DNA from 2 places in the Streptomyces sp. NPDC005195 genome. Region 2 is predicted to be linked to the other one. Evidence: riboswitches for the same ligand, from Rfam matches in the RefSeq annotation. Region 2 holds a riboswitch; the other holds the start of a gene.

Region 1 (3,391 bases), on a different contig from region 2:
CTCTCGCATGCTCTCCGGGAACGGCCGCCATCGTCGCCCCCGTCAGGCTCCGGCCCTCATCGTCGCGGCAGGAGTGACCGGATCGGCGATCGCCATCCCGCTGCTCGGTGCCGCGAGCGCGAGCGCGGCCGACGGCACCACATGGGACCGGGTCGCCGAGTGCGAGAGCGGCGGTCAGTGGAGCGCCGACGACGGCAACGGGCACTACGGCGGCCTGCGGTTGACCCAGGAGAACTGGCAGAGATACGACGGCCGCATGTACGCGCCGAGCGCCGACGAGGCCAGCCGGTCGCAGCAGATAGCCATCGCCAAGAAGGTCCTGGCCGACCAGGGTCTCGCCGCCTGGCCGACCTGCGGCCCGCTCTCCGGGCTCAGCGAGCACTCGGGCGAGGTCTCGGTCGACACGGGCGTGGCCGGCGACTCGTCCAGTTCATCTGGTTCATCCGATTCATCCACTTCGTCCGGCTCCCTGTCGGACTCGCTGGGGATCGGCTTCTCGCCGTCCGGCTCGTCCTCGTCCGATTCGTCCTCGGACGGGATCGAGAGCAGGACGAAGTCGGACACCTCCTCGGACGGGGACTCCGTCAGCGACCCGGAGGCGGACAGCGAGGGCGCACGGACGGCGAAGGGTGGCGAATCGGGCAACTCGGGCCAGGACGGCGACGCTTCGGCGGCGTCCGAGGGCGCGGCCACCGGCGCCGGGCGCCACCGTGGTGGCAGTGCCGCCGAGAACTCCACCGACGACGCGGTGGACGGCCGCGGCGACGACTCCTCCGGCCGGCACACCTCGCGCGACTCCGGCACCTCCCGCGCCGTCGTCGACGGCTCGTACGTCGTCCGCACCGGAGACAGCCTCTCGGCGATCGCCGACGCCCTTGACCTCGACGGCGGATGGGCCGGGCTCTACGCCGGGAATGAGAAGACGGTCGGTGTCGACCCGGACCTCATCCTCCCCGGTCAGAGCCTTGCAGTTGATGCCGAATCGGGCGAAAAGTAGCGGGAGTTCACGTCATGGTTCGCTGTGTAATGTCCGGTTTGGAGCAAGTGAGAGATGGATCTCAAAGGCCCTGATCGTCTTTGAAATTCGGTCGATCGACTGCTTACGGTCATCACCGCTCGCCACAGCGGGCCCCGACGGTCGCAACGCCGAATCCTGCCAGCGGCCGTACGGGAACAGTCGACGCGTCAAGCGCCGTAGGCAGGAGCGGGGGACCCAAGGTAAGCGCCGTGCCCGGTAGTTGACCGGGAGCGGCTTGGGGTGAAGACGTGCGCCGACGGCGCACGGCCGGGCACTCACCCGCCCGAACCCGACAGCTCACCTCGCAGGCGTCGGTGAGGGGATCACTCGATGCTGTTTTCCAGCAAGGGCAAGCACCGCCGTCCGTCCAAGGCCACTCGTGTGGCCACGCTCGCCGGTGTCACCGGCGTCGCCATCGCCGCTCCGCTGATGGCGGCCGGCAGCGCCTCCGCCGCCACCGCCTCCGAATGGGACTCCGTCGCCCAGTGCGAGTCCGGCGGCAACTGGTCGATCAACACCGGCAACGGCTACTACGGCGGCCTGCAGTTCTCGGCCTCCACGTGGGCCGCGTACGGCGGCACCGCCTACGCCTCCACCGCCGACAAGGCCTCCAAGTCGCAGCAGATCGCCATCGGCGAGAAGGTCCTCGCCGCGCAGGGCAAGGGTGCCTGGCCGACCTGCGGCACGGGCCTGTCCGGCGCCGCCTACACCGGTGGTACGGCCACCCCCGCGAAGCCGTCCACCTCCAGCGGCGCGCAGAGCACCGCCACCCGTTCCACGGACACCGCCGCCTCCCGTTCGTCCGAGCGCCCCGCGGCCCGGAAGACCGTCTCCACCCCGACCGGCAAGAAGGTCAAGAAGGGCGACGGCGAGTACAAGGTCGTCAAGGGCGACAGCCTCAGCTCGATCGCCGAGAAGAAGAAGGTCAAGGGCGGCTGGCAGCACCTGTTCAAGCTGAACAAGGACATCGTCGACGACGCGGACTTCATCTACCCGGGCCAGCAGCTCCACCTCAGCTGAGACGACGGTCCTCTCGGATGACGGTCCTCTCGTAGGAAGGGTCTCCACGCGGAGACCCGAAGAGGGTCACCCCCGTCCCCACGGGCTCCCCGCTCCGGTGCGTCTTCCCCCGTACGCACCGGAGCGGGGCTTTTTGTTTCGAAGGGGAACAATATTTACCCTCAGTTCTGCTCAAGGGGTGGTCGAGCGTCCGGCCGATCGCCCCGGGCCGGTTAGGCTCATCCCGCGGAGCCGAACGCGGCACCGTGCAGTGCGGGCCCCGCGGGCCCGCGTACCCGCGTCACATCCCAGAAGGAGATGCTCGTGCCGTCCATCGACGTCGTCGTAGCCCGGGAAATCCTGGACTCCCGAGGCAACCCCACGGTCGAGGTCGAGGTCGGCCTCGACGACGGCAGCACGGGTCGTGCCGCCGTTCCGTCCGGCGCCTCCACGGGTGCCTTCGAGGCCGTCGAGCTCCGTGACGGTGACCCCAACCGTTACCACGGCAAGGGTGTCGAGAAGGCCGTCCTCGCCGTCATCGAGCAGATCGGCCCGGAGCTCGTCGGCTACGACGCCACCGAGCAGCGCCTGATCGACCAGGCCATGTTCGACCTGGACGCCACCGACAACAAGGGCTCGCTGGGCGCCAACGCCATCCTCGGCGTCTCGCTGGCCGTCGCGCACGCCGCCTCCGAGGCGTCCGACCTCCCGCTCTTCCGCTACCTGGGCGGCCCGAACGCGCACCTGCTGCCCGTTCCGATGATGAACATCCTGAACGGCGGCTCGCACGCCGACTCGAACGTGGACATCCAGGAGTTCATGATCGCCCCGATCGGCGCGGAGTCCTTCTCCGAGGCGCTGCGCTGGGGCGCCGAGGTCTACCACACCCTCAAGTCCGTCCTGAAGTCCAAGGGCCTGTCCACCGGCCTCGGCGACGAGGGCGGCTTCGCCCCGAACCTGGAGTCGAACCGCGCCGCGCTCGACCTCATCCTCGAGGCCATCAAGCAGGCCGGTTACGTCCCCGGTGAGCAGATCGCGCTCGCCCTCGACGTCGCCGCGTCCGAGTTCTACAAGGACGGCAAGTACGAGTTCGAGGGCAAGTCCCGCTCGGCCGCCGAGATGACCGAGTACTACGAGGAGCTCGTCTCCGCGTACCCGCTCATCTCCATCGAGGACCCGCTGTACGAGGACGACTGGGCCGGCTGGAAGGTCATCACCGACAAGCTGGGCGACAAGGTCCAGATCGTCGGCGACGACCTCTTCGTCACCAACCCGGAGCGCCTGGCCCGCGGCATCGAGGAGGGCTCCGCCAACGCCCTGCTCGTCAAGGTCAACCAGATCGGTTCGCTGACCGAGACCCTGGACGCCGTCGAG
Region 2 (3,391 bases):
CGGGACGCCGCGGGTGTCGAAGCCGGTCGTCACCATGACGGTGCCGACGGCGGAGGTGAGGTCGGCGACCGCGCGCTCGAAGCGCTCCGCGACCTCGTCGGGGTCGGTGCCGGGCCGGATGATGTCGTTGCCGCCCGCGCAGAAGGAGACCAGGTCCGGGGCGAGTTCCTTGGCCCGCCGGAGCTGGTCGTCGATGACCTGGTCGAGCAGTTTCCCGCGCACGGCGAGGTTGGTGTAGGTGAAGTCGCCTTCCGGCTGCCGGTCCGCGAGCAGCACCGCGAAACGGTCCGCCCAACCGACGAAGGCTCCTTCGGGGCCGGGGTCGCCGACGCCTTCGGTGAAGCTGTCCCCCACCGCCACGTACGACCCGATCACCGCTCTGTTGTCACTCTTCGAATCGTTTGCCACATCGAGCCATGATTCACCTTGGGATGTGAGCTACGCGACCGTAGGAATGGGTTGACGGGTGGTGAGATAAGCCACTCATAAAAATTGGCCGAAATCCGGAATAGGGCTCTCTCAGGCGTGGTTGAACAGCCACCGCGCCTGGACGCCCGAGATCCGGAAAGGGCGGCGGCGCGGCACTGACGAGACACCGAGGGCCGGACCCCGTGAAGCGTGGGGTCCGGCCCTCGGGACGTGTGGGGGCGTCAGGCGACGACGACGCCGTGGGCGCGCAGGTACGCGACCGGGTCCACGTCCGAGCCGTAGACGGGGGTCGTGCGGATCTCGAAGTGCAGGTGCGGTCCGGTGACGTTGCCGGTCGCGCCGGAGAGGCCGAGCCGCTGCCCCGCGGTCACGGTCTGCCCCGCCGAGACGGAGAGCGCGGACAGGTGGGCGTACTGCGAGTACCGCCCGTCGGCGTGCTGGACGACGACCTGGTTGCCGTACGCGCCGCCCCAGCCGGCCGAGACGACGGTGCCCGCGGCGACGGACCTGACCGTGGTGCCGGTCGGGACCACGAAGTCCACACCGGTGTGGTAGCCGCTGGACCACATGCTGCCGGGCACCTTGTAGCCGGTGCCGATGGTGGCTCCCTCGACGGGCAGGGTGTACCCCGCGTCGGCGGCCTGGGCGGCCTTGGCCGCGGTGGTGTCGGTCGCGGTGGCCGTCTCGACGGCGGGCCGCACGGAGAGCGCGGTGGCGGAGCCCACGGACGAGACGGACGACAACTCCGCCGCCTGCGGCGTGGCGCCGGCCGCGGCGCTCCGCCCCACGATCGTGAGCTTCAGGCCGGGACGGATCAGCTTCGGATCACCGCCGACGACCGCGCGGTTGTCGGCGTAGAGCTTCTTCCAGCCGCCGCTGACGTGCTGCCGGTCCGCGATCTTCGCGAGCGTGTCACCGGACTTCACGACATAGGTCTTCTCCCCGTCGGCCGCGGCGGGCGCGGAGACCGTCGTGATCTTCTGCACGGCGGACGGGACGGCTGCCGCCGGGGCCGCCGCATGGGCGCAGACGGCGCCCATCAGCGGCAGGGCGAGCGCGGCACCACCGGTGCCGGCCAGGGCGATCGAGCGGGGCAGGCGCAGAAACCTGGGACGACGGTGCTTACCCTTCGCGGGCATGACGCATTCCTCTCCGGCGCCTGCGAGGTGAGCTGTCGGGTGCGGGCTGGAGATGCCCGGCCGCGCGGGCGCGGCTGTACCCCTAGCCGTTCCGGAGACCGGAACAGGCGTCGTACCTGTGGGTCCCCCGCTCCTGCCGCGTACGGGTGAGTGCGGATTCCGGGCGGCGGCAGGATTGGGCGTCCGTCCGGATTGAGGGCGAACGTAGGCGAGAGAACAGCGCGTCGACAACTGTCCGCGATCTCCGTACGACCACCTTTCTTGATCGATGTCCTGATTGTCCGTCACCCTCCGTGCGCGGTGCCCCTTTCGACCCCGGCGATCCCCCGGGCCGCGCGGCACCCCGGGGGACGAAGGTCGCAACGCATCGTCACGTATATGACGCTGCTCACGCACGACACCCCAGAGGGCCCTTTCTCGGGACGAGTTGGACTGAAAGCGACATTTCCCCCACACCGGTCACACGTTACGAAATCTGACGACTGACGCATCGAGATCCCCACACGGTTCCGCGGCCGCCGCGCGGACCCCTCCGTCGCTCCGCTGCCGCGCGAGGACGGGGGTCGTGAGGTGCTCCGGCGCGGAGGTCGTCAAGGCCGTCCCACCTCGGAGGCGACGCCTGTGGACAACTCATCGCCCGAGGTACCCATGTCGTATCGTCGAGAGGCGATTCCCGTCGGCGAGCGACGACGAGCGGTGCCGACGGCCCTATGGGAGGAGCCCCCGTGACGCAGCAGGTCCCGTCGACCGAGCCGGAGCTGGCCGGAGTGCGCAACTTCCGAGACGTGGGCGGCCTGCCCACCGTGGACGGCCGGCGGGTGCGGTCCGGGCGGCTGTTCCGCAGTGGCCACCTCGCGCACGCCACGAAGGAGGACGCCGCGTTCCTCTCCTCCCTCGGGCTGCACACGATCTTCGACTTCCGCAACGCCTCGGACCAGAAACTGGAGGGGCCGGACGTCGAGCTGCCCGGCGTACGGAACGTGAATCTTCCGCTGACCGACCCGGCCGACGGCAGCGAGTTCTGGAAGATGGTCCGTGACGGCGAGCTCGACCAGCTCCGTGCCCACCTCGGCGACGGCCGGGCGGCGGACCGGATGATCGGTTCGTACCGGACGATCGTCACCGAGCGGACGGCCGAGCACTCCCAGGTGCTGCACGCCCTGGCCGAGGACAGCGTGCCCGCGCTCATGCACTGCGCGGCGGGCAAGGACCGCGCGGGCCTGTCCATAGCCGTGACGCTGCTCGCCGTGGGCGTCGAGCGCGACGCCATCGTCGCCGACTACCTGGAGTCGAACGCGCGCCACCGCCGCTACAAGGTGCACCGCAACGGCACCTCGGACACGCCCAGCTCCCCCGAGGTCATGGAGCTGCTCAGCCCGCTGTTCGACGCGCGGGCCGAGTACCTGACGGCGGCCTTCGAGACGATCGAGGAGACCTGGGGCGGCGTCGACGGCTATCTGGAGGAGGCCCTGCGTCTCACCCCCGAGCTGCGGGACCGGCTGCGCGACAGGCTCCTCGACTGACGTCCACGGGCCGTGCGGCCCACGGCCGTGCGCCCCGCGGCCGTGGCCGTGCGCCGGGTCTACTGGTTCTGCGCCCCCAGCGTGAACAGCAGGTAGATGAAGGCCGCGAAGAGGTGGCCGACGGCCACGTAGATGATCAGCCGCACCCACAGCGCACGGGGGAGCTTGTCCTCCATGGACCGCCGGTGGCCGGGCTCCGTGGGTTCCGTCATGACGTCTCTCCTAGGGTCGGGTGCGGCGCCGCCGGGCCGAGGCACAGCGCGGCGGCGGGGCTCTGCAGCAGGGTGTGTACGAAAAGGA

Evidence for each region. Region 2 has a riboswitch for cyclic di-AMP ahead of ABZV34_RS23260 (LysM peptidoglycan-binding domain-containing M23 family metallopeptidase). Riboswitches for the same ligand answer to the same signal wherever they lie in the genome.
Region 1: another riboswitch for cyclic di-AMP. It lies ahead of ABZV34_RS13300 (transglycosylase family protein); the one in region 2 lies ahead of ABZV34_RS23260 (LysM peptidoglycan-binding domain-containing M23 family metallopeptidase).

Annotation. Positions count from the first base shown of each region.
Region 1 covers NZ_JBEXHZ010000009.1:122,729-126,119, forward strand. The annotation lists gene ABZV34_RS13295 (transglycosylase family protein) at 8-997, shown strand; cyclic di-AMP (ydaO/yuaA leader) riboswitch at 1,181-1,344, shown strand; gene ABZV34_RS13300 (transglycosylase family protein) at 1,349-2,038, shown strand; gene eno (phosphopyruvate hydratase) at 2,336-3,391, shown strand, end outside.
Region 2 covers NZ_JBEXHZ010000024.1:1,219-4,609, forward strand. The annotation lists gene ABZV34_RS23255 (SGNH/GDSL hydrolase family protein) at 1-375, opposite strand, end outside; gene ABZV34_RS23260 (LysM peptidoglycan-binding domain-containing M23 family metallopeptidase) at 651-1,568, opposite strand; cyclic di-AMP (ydaO/yuaA leader) riboswitch at 1,573-1,727, opposite strand; gene ABZV34_RS23265 (tyrosine-protein phosphatase) at 2,294-3,091, shown strand; gene ABZV34_RS23270 (DUF6126 family protein) at 3,151-3,303, opposite strand; gene ABZV34_RS23275 (XRE family transcriptional regulator) at 3,300-3,391, opposite strand, start outside.